DNA from 3 places in the Pseudoalteromonas sp. AS71 genome. Region 3 is predicted to be linked to each of the others. Evidence: predicted binding sites of a transcription regulator. Region 3 holds the regulator's gene; each other region holds the start of a gene.
What was found. The regulator LexA, encoded in region 3, represses DNA repair genes until DNA is damaged. The targets are predictions, from matches to a motif close to TACTGTATNNNNATACAGTA.
Positions count from the first base shown of each region.

Region 1 (4,932 bases), on a different contig from region 3:
ACTTACAACTTGCACAAATTTGCTTGAATAATATGTCTATTTTGAAATGTAAACTGCGTTGTAATTAGATAGAGCTTTGGACGTTTCTGAAGAAGAGTCAGTACGTTAAATTGTTTAAAAAATCATATAATGTGGTATTAATTTTTACAGATACAAAAAAACCTGCAAATGCAGGTTTCTCGTTTAGATTTAATCCATTATATCTGAGGGCATATCGCCACGGATTTTTTGCCAAATCTCACCTGTTTGATGACCGTATTTACGCATCATCGAAATAGCACCATCGTGCTCTTTATTTTCTGCCAAAATTGTTAAATCTTTATAAAACTGACGAGCAAGTTCACGAGTTCCGGCATCAGAGAAATAATGACAACCAATCTTTGAATAAAAGCCTCTAAAACCGTTGAGTATTAATACATAAATACGGTTATTACCCGCAACGGCTAATTCGTGATGAACTTTATAATCGTAGTCAGCAAATGCCTGCGCAGTGTCTTCTAGCTCATGGCTTTGTGATAAAATTTCAATTACACGTTCAGGATTTAACTTAATTGCAGCACGTGTATAAATAGCACTAATATTAGTACGTGCAGATAAAAGCTGATCTGTCAGCTCTGGCATCTTGTCTTCATCTAAGCGCGCTAATGTTTCAAGAATATTTAAGCCTGACGTTTCCCAAAAGTTATTTACTTTTGTCGGTTTACCATGCTGAATTGTTAACCAACCATCACGTGCTAAACGCTGTAATACTTCTCTCAAGGTCGTTCTTGTAACACCAATTAACTCTGAAAGTTCTCGCTCGGCAGGTAGAATTGAACCTGGAGGGAAATCGCCGTTCCAAATAGATTCAACTATATATTCTTCAGCAAATCCTGCTGGGCTTTTCGCTTTAAAAATTCTCATCCAGTTCCCACTCGAATTAATCAACACTCATCGTTTTACACGAATAACTGACTGATTGTACCAGACGAAGCATAACTAACAAGTAAAGTCAGGTATATTAATAAGCAAATGAGTAGAAATTAAAGATTAATAAATAATAAAATTTATATTTTTATAATTTAGCTAAACTGCACAGTTCTACTGGTAATATTCATCGTAGGTACATTGTTATTTGTTATGTATTAATGAGGCCTAATAGATCATCATGTCGCCCCTATTGGGGCATTACCGAGTAGTCACTAATTCCATCTTAAAAAAAGTGACTTCGGTAGCTTTTTTTTCCTTTTTGTTGCTGCATACTTTATCCTGCGTCATAATCTAACGTCTTATTAAAACGCGGAATTTTTATGAACTGGCTTGCGCAATTACCCACCCAACGTACCCCATGGCTTTTATTTACAGCCATCGTTTTTTTACTGGAAGTGACCGCTCTTTTCTTTCAATACCAAATGGGGTTAGCGCCTTGCATAATGTGCATATACCAACGCACCGCTGTACTAGGCTTATTAGGTGCAGGAATTATAGGTTCGACTAAACCACAGAGCAAAACAGTTCGTATACTTGCGTATGTAATTTGGGGGGTATCGAGTGTTTGGGGATATTTAATTGCTCGCGAACATATTGATATGCAAACCACCACAGATCCTTTTGCATTCAGCTGTGAGTTTGAGCCAAACTTCCCGTCATTTATGCCGTTACATGAATGGATACCTAGCTTTTTTCAAGCGACCGGGGATTGTGGAAATATAGATTGGCAATTTGTTGGTTTGAGCATGCCTGCTTGGATGGTAATTATATTTGGGGTTTTCTCACTAACACTATTTATTATAGTTATTGGCCGTTTATTAATTAAAAAGTCGATTTGATATGTTTACATTTTTTTCAAGCCAATTAGATGAGCTTAAACATCTAAAAGTACGCAAGCGTCAGGACGTAATAGCACTTTCGTTAAGTATGCTATCGCCAATAGATAAAGTTTTACTACGTATTATAAAATTATTGTTACTTAGCCCATTATTTTTAATATTTACGGTATTTGAAGGCTGGATATTAATCCCTTTTTTGATACTTGGTGGGCTTTGCTATCCGCTACTAACAACACCTATTGAAATTAACTTTGCTAAAAAGCACTTAAGCGATGCGCTAAAACAACTTAATCAGGGCGTATAACGCCCTGATTATTCCTTACTCGCTTTAAAGTGATATTTTTCCTTCTAATTTGGCTAATAGTTTTTTACCAATTCCTTTAACTTGTGATAAATCACTGACGCTTTTAAATTCGCCGTTTTCCTCTCGGTAATCCACAATTGCCTGCGCTTTTTTCTTACCTATGCCAGGTAGCTTAGCCAGCATATCTGCATCTGCATTATTTATACTAATTGTCTCAACATGAGGCATTTGCTTAGTTACTTCCGATAATTGTGCATATACGGTAGTTGCAGGTAGTAGGCATAATAAGCTTATAATTAATAAATTTTTTAACGTTTTCATCAAACTTGTCCTTATTCTTCTTTTCTTAATTTTGAATGTTGCTCAGGAAAACTAAAAAATAAGGAACTGTAAAGCTCATCACTTAAAGTGTACCTAAACGCATTATCACTATGATCCGAAATCCTGAAAATGCAGCTGGTACAACAAAGTGATTGCTTAACTAAAGTAAAGTTACCGTTTTTTGTCAAATTTAAGACACCTAAAAATTAATACTTCGCGCTTGCAAATTTACGCCCAAACCATTACTGTACATAAAAACAGTAATCTAATGGTTTTTACAAACCACGGTGCCAAGCAATTTTGCAGGAGAAATCATGGCTGTTGTTGTTAAATATGTTGTAGAACGAAACGGAGTCGAGCGTATGACGTTTACTACCAAAAAAGAAGCTGATGCTTATGACAAGATGCTCGATATAGCAGAATCACTTGAGCTAATGCTAGAAAAGGTAGACGTACCGCTTAGTGAGCAACAAATTGAATCACTTGCTTTAGAAATAGCGAAAAGCAAAGATGACTTTATGACCATACTAAAGGGCGGTAAAGATCCAGTTGTTACCAAAGCACCAGCAAAAAGTAAAAAGTCAGATAACGTTGCATCAATTGAAGATAACAACGATAAAAAAGCAAGTTAACTCGTAGATTGCCCTTTCCTCGGACGGGACAAACTAAATAAAAAAGGGAGCAACTAAGTTGCTCCCTTTTTTATTATACCAATTCGCTTTATTAAGTGATCTATTTTGAGGGTGGAAAAACGTATTGATAGCCAGTCAAAAAATTCGCTATTTAGTTGTTCTAAATGATAATTTTTCAACACAGGTAGTGACACGTTTAGCCCCGCAAAATGATTAAGTATTATTGCGGATTGGTATTAATTTACTACCCATTCAAAAATGGGCAGTAATTACTATTTAAAGCTCTTTTTCTACTTCATCAAATAAAGCGGTAATGTTTTTCTCAGGCTCTTTTGTAACTAAGCTAACAACAACAATTGCGATGCTCGCTAAAATAAAGCCTGGTACTATTTCGTACATAAAGCTGCTTAAGCCTTCACCATTTATAGTAAATGGTCCATATATCCAAATTAGTACAGTAAACGCACCTACTAACATACCTGATAAGGCGCCAGCAAAATTCATACGTTTCCAATAAAGGCTAAACAATACAAGTGGTCCAAACGCAGCTCCAAAGCCAGCCCAGGCATTACTTACTAAATCTAATATAGAGCTATCTCTGTCGTAAGCCAAGTAAATAGCAAACATAGCAACTATGGCTACACTAATACGGCCAACAGCAACTAGTTCTTTATCGCTAGCATCTTTACGTAAGAATGTTTTATAGAAATCTTCTGTTAATGAGCTTGAACTAACAAGTAACTGTGAAGAAATTGTACTCATAATGGCAGCTAAAATTGCAGCTAATAAAAAGCCAGCAATAAGTGGGTGAAACAATAACTCAGAAAGAATTAAGAAAATCGTTTCAGGATCTTCAACTACAATATTATTCTCATAAGTATAAGCAGCACCAAATATACCAGTACCAACAGCACCAATGGCAGCAACAATCATCCATGTCATACCAATACGGCGTGCTTTAGGCATATCTTTAACACTACGTACTGACATAAAGCGAACAATGATATGTGGTTGGCCAAAATAACCTAAGCCCCAGGCCATTGCAGAAATAATACCTAATGCAGAGCCTGCACCAATCCAGTTAAGCATATCTGGGTTTACGCTATGCAGAGTTGACTCTAGGGGTTGTTCTAGTAAAGAGTATGCAACGGTAGGCACAAGAATAAGTGCAATGAACATAATACAACCTTGCACAAAGTCAGTTAAGCTAACCGCTAAAAAACCGCCAAACAAAGTGTATAAAACAACTACACCTGTCGTAATGTATAAACCCATTTCATAACTTAGACCAAATGAGCTTTCAAACAGCTTTCCGCCGGCTACAACACCTGATGACGTATAAAGGGTAAAGAAGACGATAATTACTATAGCTGATACAACACGTAATAAGTTTGACTTATCATTGAAGCGATTTGAAAAGTAATCTGGGATTGTTATAGAGTCATTTGCTTTTTCAGTGTACACACGTAATCTAGGGGCAACTAACAGGTAATTTAACCAAGCACCAATCACCAAGCCAATTGCTATCCATGTACTACTAAAACCAGTAACAAACATCGCACCAGGTAGGCCCATTAAAATCCAGCCACTCATATCCGATGCACCCGCAGACAGTGCAGCAACGCTTGGAGATAGATTTCGTCCACCTAACATGTAACCAGATACATCGTCAGTAGATTGCTTATATGCATATAGTCCGATACCCAACATTACAACAAAATATAATGCTAGTGAAATAATCATTCCTGTTTCCAAATTAGCCTCCGCATAATTATTAATAACAGGCTCTTAATCCGAATATTGACTCTTAAAATATTATAATAAAGACACTATTAGGATAAAAACCATTCTCGCTGACTATATCATG
Region 1 covers NZ_JBBMQZ010000015.1:52,243-57,174, forward strand. The annotation lists gene fadR (fatty acid metabolism transcriptional regulator FadR) at 190-903, opposite strand; gene dsbB (disulfide bond formation protein DsbB) at 1,290-1,808, shown strand; gene WNY98_RS12510 (DUF6170 family protein) at 1,810-2,112, shown strand; gene WNY98_RS12515 (helix-hairpin-helix domain-containing protein) at 2,137-2,433, opposite strand; gene WNY98_RS12520 (YebG family protein) at 2,748-3,065, shown strand; gene putP (sodium/proline symporter PutP) at 3,342-4,820, opposite strand.
Region 1: the regulator LexA is predicted to act here: its motif matches at 2,677-2,696, upstream of WNY98_RS12520 (YebG family protein).

Region 2 (4,932 bases), on a different contig from region 3:
CAGGATAGCTTCGCGAGTCTTAACGCCCTGTGAATTAACAGTTAACTATAAAGCATATAGGTATTTTGAAATAACATTTGCAACAGTGTGTTGAGGTTTTGGGTAAAATACCTGCCGGATAAATATGTCAAAGCAAGGGATAACAAGTCAGTTACCTGCTGCGCAATAAACCACAGCAAGTAATGTGTATAGGCTAGTCTTTTTTAGGAAGTAAACCGAAATGATGGTATGCGCTATCAGAGACTATTCGCCCGCGTGGGGTTCGCTGAATAAATCCTTGCTGGATCAAAAATGGTTCTATCACATCTTCAATTGTTTCACGCTCTTCACCAATAGCAGCCGCTACATTGTCGAGCCCGACAGGGCCGCCCATAAATTTTTCAATTATGGCGAGTAAATATTTGCGATCCATATAGTCAAAACCACTTTTATCTACGTCAATCATGTCAAGCGCTTGCTTAGCTACTTCGGCGTTTACTGTACCGTCAGATTTTACCTGTGTGTAATCACGTACACGGCGCAATAAGCGGTTAGCTATACGTGGTGTACCGCGCGAACGCTGTGCAATTTCGGTTGCGCCATCGTCACACATTTCTAAACCTAGATAATGTGCAGAGCGCCCTACTATGTGCGACAAATCTTCTACAGAATAAAACTCTAATCGCTGCACAATACCAAAACGGTCACGTAGTGGCGATGTAAGCGAGCCTGCTCGGGTGGTTGCTCCAATAAGTGTAAATGCAGGTAGGTCTAATTTAATAGAACGCGCAGCTGGGCCTTCACCAATCATTATATCAAGCTGGTAGTCTTCCATTGCGGGGTAGAGTATTTCTTCAACTTGCGGGCTGAGTCTGTGTATTTCATCAATAAACAGTACATCGCCTTCCTCTAAATTTGTGAGCAGCGCAGCTAAATCGCCTGCTTTTTCAAGTACAGGGCCTGATGTTGTTTTAATACTTACGTGTAATTCGTTGGCGACAATATTTGCAAGCGTGGTTTTACCAAGCCCTGGTGGGCCAAATATTAATAAATGATCGAGCGCTTCACCACGGGTACGAGCAGCTTCAATAAAAATTTCCATTTGCTGCTTAACATGAGGCTGGCCCCTGTAGTCAGCTAAAAGTTTTGGCCTTATAGCACGATCTATAGAGTCTTCATTTGTTTTTTCAGTCGCATCAATTAAGCGATCCGCTTCAATCATGGGTTACTCACAACATAGATTTTAAAGATTCTCTAATAAGAACCTCAGTAGACATATCGGGTTTGCTTATCGATTTTACTGCTTTTTGAGCTTGTGGCAATTTATAACCTAATGCAAGCAGTGCTGATACGGCATCATCGGCTGCGTTATTAGCTATTGTCGCATCGCTCATTGGCTCTATTACTGCGCTGTCGCTAAATGGCGTAAATAAATCATTACCCCAATCTTTTAGTCTGTCTTTCATTTCGAGTACTAAACGCTCGGCTGTTTTTTTACCGACACCCGGTAATTTAACTAGCGACGTTGAGTCTTCGTTATTTACACAACTTACAAATTGCTTTGCAGACATACCCGATAAAATAGCTAAGCCAAGTTTTGGCCCTACGCCATTTGCTTTTAATAGCTCTCTAAACAAGGCACGTTCAACTTTATTATTAAAACCAAATAACAGTTGAGCATCTTCACGCACTACAAAGTGAGTGTAAACAATCGCGTTTTCACCAATCTTTGGTAAATCGTAAAAACAGGTCATTGGCATTTGTACTTCGTAACCTACACCACTTACTTCGAGTAATATCTCTGGTGGCTGTTTTTCGACTAAAATACCATTTAAGCGGCCTATCATAGTTATTTCCTTAGACGTCCTCTAACGGTTTTGCTTGCGCTACCCGCTAGTTTAATTAAATTTTGTTCTGAGTGAGCGTGGCAAATCGCAATAGCGAGTGCATCAGCTGCATCGGCTTGTGGCGTGCCAGGCAACTTTAAAATATTTTTTACCATGTGTTGCACTTGTGTTTTATCAGCGCCGCCGTTACCTACTACTGCTTGCTTAATTTGTCTAGCTGAGTATTCAAATACGGGTAAGTCGGCCATTGCTGCACCCACAATCGCAGCGCCTCTAGCTTGGCCTAGTTTTAGAGCTGAATCAGGATTATGCGCCATAAATACTTTTTCAATGGCAAATGTTTCTGGCGAAAATTGCTCAATAAGTTGTGTAATGCCTTGGTAGATCATTTTAAGTCTAACCGGAAAAGGATGATCGGCTAACTTAATACAGCCACTGCCTAAGTATGTAAATTTAGAACCTTGGTGGGCAACAACGCCATATCCGGTCAAACGTGAACCAGGATCAATCCCTAAAATAATGGCCAAACTGCATTCTCATTATTGTTATTTTTAAATTACGCTAATAATGCCAGAGCACTGTATAAATTACCAGTACAAAGAAAACAAAAATGCCCACGTGTTAGGTGGGCATTTAATACTTAATCCAATACGTGTTAAGTTAGTTTAAGCTTACCCAAGGGCGCGCACTAACCCTTGGGTGTTTTGTTTAAGTGTTCGGGCAATCATTAAATAACCTAAACCCGCTACAAATACACCGCCAGCTACCGGCCCAATAATCCATATGTGCGGGTGTAGCTTACCGGCTAAATCAAACATTTGTTGTTGCACAATTAAAAGCGCTATATCACTAAAAAATGCAGCAACTAAACCAGCTAGACCGCCTAGTAACAAAAACTCATAAAGGGTCGCATTTTTAATTAATCGGCTTTTAGCGCCAAGCGTTCTGAGTATTACTATTTCCTGCATACGCTCACCTAAACTAGCTTGAACTTGCGATATAAGTACAAGCGCGCCACACAGCACAACAATTGCAAGTACAAAGCCAATGGCGAGTGATACTTGCGAAATAGTTGTTTGTATTTGCTTAACAAAGTTATCAATGTCAATTGCTGTAATAGTAGGGTAAGTACGCAATAACTGGCTAAAATCACGCTTTTGCTCTGGGTTTATACGAACCGACGAAATATACGTTGCAGGAAAATCTGCAAGTACATCTGGGCTTAAAATAATAAAAAAGTTAGGTTTAAGCGTGGCCCAATTTACTTTTCGCACACTGGTGATTTTAGCGTCGAACGACTGCGAACCAATTAAGAATGTAAGCGTATCGCCTATCTCAACATCTAAACGCTCAAGCATCGACTCCTCTACTGAGGCTTCAGCCATCGCATTTTCACCAAACCACGTGCCTTGTGTTACTTCATTTTGGTCAGGCACATCTTTAAGCCATGTAAGGTTTAGCTCACGGCCAATACCTGCACGGGCTTCTTCGTCTTTTTTCTCATTGTCTTGCAGCGATACAGAACGTGCTACCAACTCGCCGTTTACCGCATTTACGCGCCCACGAATAGTTGGATAAAACTCTGATACCTGAATATCTTTTTGAGCTAAATATTCATTAATTGGCTCAAGTTCATTTTGCGTAATATTCACTAAAAACGCATTAGGTGCATCGCTTGGTAACTGCGATTGCCAATCAGATATCATGTCGTTTTTAAGTACCACTAAAAACAGCAGTAATTTAATCGCTAACGAAAAACTAATTAACTGTACCGCGTTCACATTTGCACGCTTTTGAATAGACGCAATTGCAAGCGACCAACTGTTACCTGGCTTTAACCCTAGTTTTCGACCACCACCAAATATTAATTTAGATACTAAAAACAGCACACCAATTAGCGCAAGTGTTGAGATAAACAAAATAAGCGTTATTTTTATGTTGTTACTAAATAACCACATTAATAAAAACACGGTTAGCGCACTCATACCTAAATGCACACGGCTCACTGCCAATTTGTCACCTAAGTTACGGCGCAGCACTCTAAGCGGTGGAATATCAAATAAATCAAACAACGGCTTAATAGAAAACATAACGGCACAAATTACGCCAGTGCTAATAGCCACCAGCCAAGGTTTAAAACCACCTAAAGGTAGCTCTGTGCCCATACTTTTTGATAAGTAACTTGTTGCTATTTCTTGCAAGCCGTAACCAATTAACAATCCAATACTTACCGCCATTGCACACACAAGCAATAAATGAAGCATGTATATTTTACGGATCATTGAGCGGCTACCGCCTAGTGTTTTCATCATCGCTACTGGGTCGTATTGGCGTTCACAATAACGTTTTGCTGAAACAGCAATAGCCACTGCTGCCAAAATAATACCCAATAGGCCAGCAAGTAATAAAAAGCTCTCTGCGCGGTTTAAACTGTTTGAAATGGGTGATTGGCGGTCTTTAACGCCATACCATTGTTGGTTTTCTTTTATTTGTGGTTTAAGCCACTCGTAAAAGCTATTTATATCAGCCTCACTACCGGCATAAAGTTGACGGTAATAAACACGACTACCCGGCTGCACAACTTCAGTTTTTGCCACATCGTCAATATTAATAAGTACACGACGGCTGCTTGAAAACACATTAAATGGCGCGTCTGGCTCTTCTACAATAACTTTTGAAACATTGAATAATGCAGCGCCAAGCTCTACTTGCGCGCCTATATCAATATTTAAACTGTAAAATACAGATTCACTTAGCCACACATTACCCGGCGTTGGTCCGCTATTAGCAACCTTAGTTTCACCTGTAAGGGTATCTTTAACTTTTAACTGCCCTTTTAGCGGGTACGCATTAGATGCCGCTTTTACTGAGCTAAACTGCATTTCATCATTAGCAAACAACATAGTGTCGAAGTACACCATCTGCGCCGTTTTTAAATTTTGGCTCTGTGCTTGAGTAATAAAAGCGGTGTTGAGAACATGATCGCTTGCAAGTACACGGTCTGCTGCAATAAAAGCACTGCTTTTTTGCGCAATACTTTGCCCTATTCGCTCAGTAACCATCGACAATGTAAGCACGGTTAAAACTGCAAGCGCGATAGCCGCAC
Region 2 covers NZ_JBBMQZ010000029.1:42,458-47,389, reverse strand. The annotation lists gene ruvB (Holliday junction branch migration DNA helicase RuvB) at 194-1,201, opposite strand; gene ruvA (Holliday junction branch migration protein RuvA) at 1,209-1,826, opposite strand; gene ruvC (crossover junction endodeoxyribonuclease RuvC) at 1,829-2,353, opposite strand; gene WNY98_RS18310 (FtsX-like permease family protein) at 2,498-4,932, opposite strand, start outside.
Region 2: the regulator LexA is predicted to act here: its motif matches at 2,403-2,422, upstream of ruvC (crossover junction endodeoxyribonuclease RuvC).

Region 3 (4,932 bases):
CGCAATACTAAAAAGCATTGGCACTTCAAAAGTTATTGAGCCTTTCCACATTGTGGCAACCCAATTAAATACTTTTACGCCTGTAGGTACCGATATAAGCATGGTCGCGTACATAAAAAACAACTCGCCAGCGACCGGCATCCCAGTGGTAAACATATGATGAGCCCATACAATAAAGCTCAATAGTGCTATGGAGGATGTGGCATATACCATTGAGGCATAGCCAAAAAGTTTTTTACGAGAAAAGGTAGGTACTATTGTAGATATAATGCCAAAGGCAGGAAGAATCATTATGTATACTTCGGGGTGACCAAAAAACCAAAAAATGTGTTGGAACATCACCGGATCGCCACCGCCTGCGGCATCAAAAAAGCTGGTCGCAAAGTACTTATCGGTAAGTACCATAGTGACAGCCCCTGCAAGCACAGGCATTACCGCTATTAATAAAAAAGCAGTAATTAACCACGTCCATACAAATAAGGGCAACTTCATCCATGTCATGCCGGGGGCACGTAAGTTCACTATGGTTACAATCACATTGATTGCGCCCATTATTGAGCTAATTCCCATAATATGTACGGCAAATACAAACAATGCAGTATTATCATTACTGTATGTTGTGGACAGTGGTGCATAAAAAGTCCAACCAAATGCAGGACCCCCACCAGGCATAAATAACGATGCCAATAGGATTAAAAATGCAAACGGTAAAATCCAAAAGCTCCAGTTATTCATTCTTGGCAATGCCATATCTGGCGCGCCAATCATTAGCGGTATCATCCAATTAGCAAGGCCTGTAAAGGCCGGCATAACCGCACCAAACACCATAATTAAACCATGCACTGTGGTCATTTGATTAAAAAAGTGAGGGTCGACCAACTGTAAACCAGGTTGAAATAATTCAGCTCTGATCACCATGGCCATTCCACCACCAATTAAGAACATGGTCAGCGAAAAAATTAAATATAAACTACCTATATCTTTATGATTAGTTGTGTAAAGCCAGCGTTTAAAACCTTTAGCTGGGTGATGAGCATGATGAGCTTCATTGGCGTTAGGTTGTTCTACTATGCTACTCATTAGTTCGCCTCCACTTTGGCATCAAGTGCTGCCTGTATTTGACTCGGTTGAATAACATCACCCGTATCATTACCCCACGCATTACGTTTATAAGTAATAACCGCTGCTAATTGCTTTATAGATAACTGCTTGGCAAATGCTTGCATTGCCGTACCAGGTCGTCCATGGATAACTACATCAATGTGATCTTTTATATCGCCAAGCACTATCGGGCTGCCTTTAAGTGCAGGAAATACACCCGGTAATCCCATGCCAGTAGGCTGATGACATGCAGCGCAATTGGCCATATATACTTGTTCGCCTAAAGTCATTAATTCTTCTTTTGGGAGGGTTTTATCAAGTAATGCGGCATCTGCTAATGCTGCTTTTTGTTTAGCCTGCTTTGCATCTGCAAGCCATGTTTTAAAATCAGCCTCAGATTTAGCAACCACCACAACGGGCATAAAGCCATGATCTTTACCACACAACTCAGCACATTGGCCTCGGTAAGTACCTTCTTCGTTTATGTTCGTCCATGTTTCATTTATAAAGCCGGGGTTCGCATCTTTTTTAACTGCAAAATCAGGTACCCACCAAGAGTGAATAACATCGTCAGAAGTCATTAAAAATCGTACTTTTTGATTTATTGGCAGTACAAGAGGCTTATCAACCTCAAGTAAGTAGTTAGGATTTTTATCTGCAAGATTCGCGATTTCATCTTGCGGGGTAGATAAAATAGAGTAGAACTCTACATCTTCACCCATATATTCATAATGCCATTTCCATTGTGAGCCTGTAATTTTAATAGTGAGATCAGCTTTGCTGGCATCTTCCATTGCAATTAGGGTTTTAGTGGCTGGTACTGCCATAGCAATTAAAATAACAAACGGAATTGCAGTCCAAAGTATTTCTACTTTAGTGCTTTCGTGAAATTGGGCAGGTACAGCCCCTTTAGATTTACGGTGATGAATAAGTGCCCAGAACATAATTGCGAACACTATCACCCCAATCACACAACATATTATAAATATGGTCATGTGCAGCTGATATACATTATTGCTTATATCGGTTACGCCTTTGCGCATATTGTATTGGCTGTTAGCCAAAACTGGGTGCGAAAAAACACATAATATAAGCCACAAGGTAGAGGTCAGTTTACCCATGTGGTGGCTCCTTTGATGCTATTGCGAATGCAAAGCGAAGAGGCATACGGCTTAAACGCCAATTCGTTATTTTTATTTTTTTAGCCAATCTCATTTAATATTGATTGGTTTTGCTGCGCCAACAACATGTTTGTGTATATTGTGTGTTCTCAAAACTAAAAAGCTGTGAGTTATTATTAGCTCAGCACATTAACAATTAGCTAAAAAATGAACAACAAGCAAGTTTTAGTAGAAAAAACAATCAGGTTGTAATTGGGTAATTAACAAAAAATCAGCAACTAGCTAGGCAACAGGAAGTTCAAAAGATGAGAAAAACAAAGGGGTTTAACGCATTTGGAGGGGAAATTATAAGTGCAAAAAAGTTTACAGGTTGAATAGTCAGTGGGCTGTTTACGCCCTATTTTAGTACAAATTTTAAAACAAAAATGCGTACTAATTAGTACGCATTTATAAAACTGCTTGTTTAAAAGCTATTTTTAAAGTCACATCCAATCAGCGTTTCTTATAACGCCAACGGCTAAGCCTTCAATATTAAAAGACTCATTCTCAAGATCTACTTCAATAGATTCAAAATCGTCGTTTTCAGCATGAAGTAATACTTTACGACCTGCTTTCTCAAGACGTTTTACAGTTACGTCTTCGTCTAAGCGCGCAACAACAACTTGTCCGTTTTCAGCAGTTTGAGTACGATGTACAGCAAGTAAATCACCATCCATAATACCAATATCTTTCATGCTCATACCGTTAACGCGTAGTAAAAAATCTGCAGCCGGTTTAAACATTAATGGATCGATTTTGCAGTGACTTTCAACGTGCTCTTGCGCCAAAATAGGTGAACCAGCAGCAACACGCCCTATAAGCGGTAAACCTAATTGTTCTGGCTCTTCTTCTTCAATTAACTGAATACCACGGCTTGCACCTGGCTTCATCTTAATTGCGCCTTTTTTAGCAAGTGCTTTTAAATGTTCTTCAGCAGCATTGGCACTTTTAAAACCTAATGTTTGCGCTATTTCAGCACGTGTAGGAGGCATACCAGTGTCTTTAATAAAAACTTTAATTAGTTCGAGTATTTGAGCTTGGCGGTTCGTTAATGGTCGCATACAACTGGTTTTCCATACAGTACATTTAACTGTGAGTATATACAGTTAAATAAAAATCGCAAATTTAAATTAAGCCTTAAAATAGCCAAAGTAATTTCACTTGTGTACATTTTAGGGATATAACTAAAGCTAAGTTTATAAATGATAAAAAAAGCAAAGGAGTCATTATGAGTATTTGGTATCAACCTATTACTTTAGAGTTTTGCAAACAGCTAGATGAAGGTATAAATGGTCAAGGTACGCTGATGAAAACTATGGGGATAGAAATCACAGAGATTGGCGATGATTACTTGGTTGCCACAATGCCGGCAATTCCTGAGCATCATAACCCAATGGGGATGGTTCACGGCGGTGCTAACGTTGTACTTGCCGAAACAGTTGCCAGCTATGCAGCTAACTTTGTTGTCGATTTTACAAAATTTTACTGCGTGGGACAGGAAATTAGCGCAAGTCATTTAAAAGCGTCTCGTAACGGCACTTTAACAGCCACGGCAAGAGCATTTCATATCGGTAAACGTAGTTCAGTATGGGAAATAAAAATTACAAATAGCCGCAATGAGCTGTGCTGCGTATCTAAAATGACCGCAGCAGTCGTAGAGCGAAGATAGTTACTTTTCGATTGGGTAAATTGTAATTTCCATACCCGCACCAATCGCAGATATACGTAGTAATGTATCTGCATCTAAGGCTTGATTAAAGCACTTAGGAGAAGTGCCTGATTCAAAACCAATATCAAAAGTTCTACGTGAACAGCTTAACCATTGCTTTAGCGCGTTACGCGAACACGACTCAATAAGCTCACATATATGGTTTATTGCTTTGTCAGGCGTGTTTACTACACCTGTTGCTTCAATACGCGCTAATTGACGGTATTCGTCTTTGTCATAATGTAAAATCGTAGCGACTTTTTTTAAGTCCGCCACTAGCAAACTAATATCTTGCTTTGATTCAAGCTCAAGATCTACATTTAAAAATTGAATTTCCGACATCGTTTCGTATTTATCCTCTAATAATTTCATTGCAAACTTTAACGCAGTTTTACCGTTATACCAAATCAACTATGCTCTATTAACCACTTTATATGGATATTTCGCAGCTTTTAAGTATTTATTAGCATTTAAAGCTAGCTAGATATCAAACATTCAGCTCAATTATACAAATAAATCATATTAGCAATTTAAGTGTAATCTTTTTTATTCTTAAATGATTACAGTAAGCTATAGTTTAAACTGCGACAAAATGTCGCAGTAACTTATCTCATTAATGTAATAAACTAGCCTCTAAAAATAATAAGACTAAAACATGAATAAAAAAATATTTAAACATGCTCGCAAGTTACATAAATGGTTAGGTTATTTATTAGCATTACAAATTTTAGCTTGGCTATTAGGTGGTTTAGTAATGAGCGCTATCCCTCTTGATAAAGTTCATGGGAAGCATCTTGCAACACGCACTCTTAATAACCCATTTACGCAAGCTGATTATGTTGCCTCCCTTGACGATATTGCATCTCAGGTGGCTAATCCAACACAAATAATTTTTGAGAACTTCTTAACCACACCTATAATTACAGTTATAAATAAAGATGAACAGCAAAGCTTTAACGGTAT
Region 3 covers NZ_JBBMQZ010000021.1:12,883-17,814, reverse strand. The annotation lists gene ctaD (cytochrome c oxidase subunit I) at 1-1,080, opposite strand, end outside; gene coxB (cytochrome c oxidase subunit II) at 1,080-2,222, opposite strand; gene lexA (transcriptional repressor LexA) at 2,705-3,322, opposite strand; gene WNY98_RS15585 (PaaI family thioesterase) at 3,490-3,930, shown strand; gene WNY98_RS15580 (hypothetical protein) at 3,931-4,311, opposite strand; gene WNY98_RS15575 (membrane protein) at 4,625-4,932, shown strand, end outside.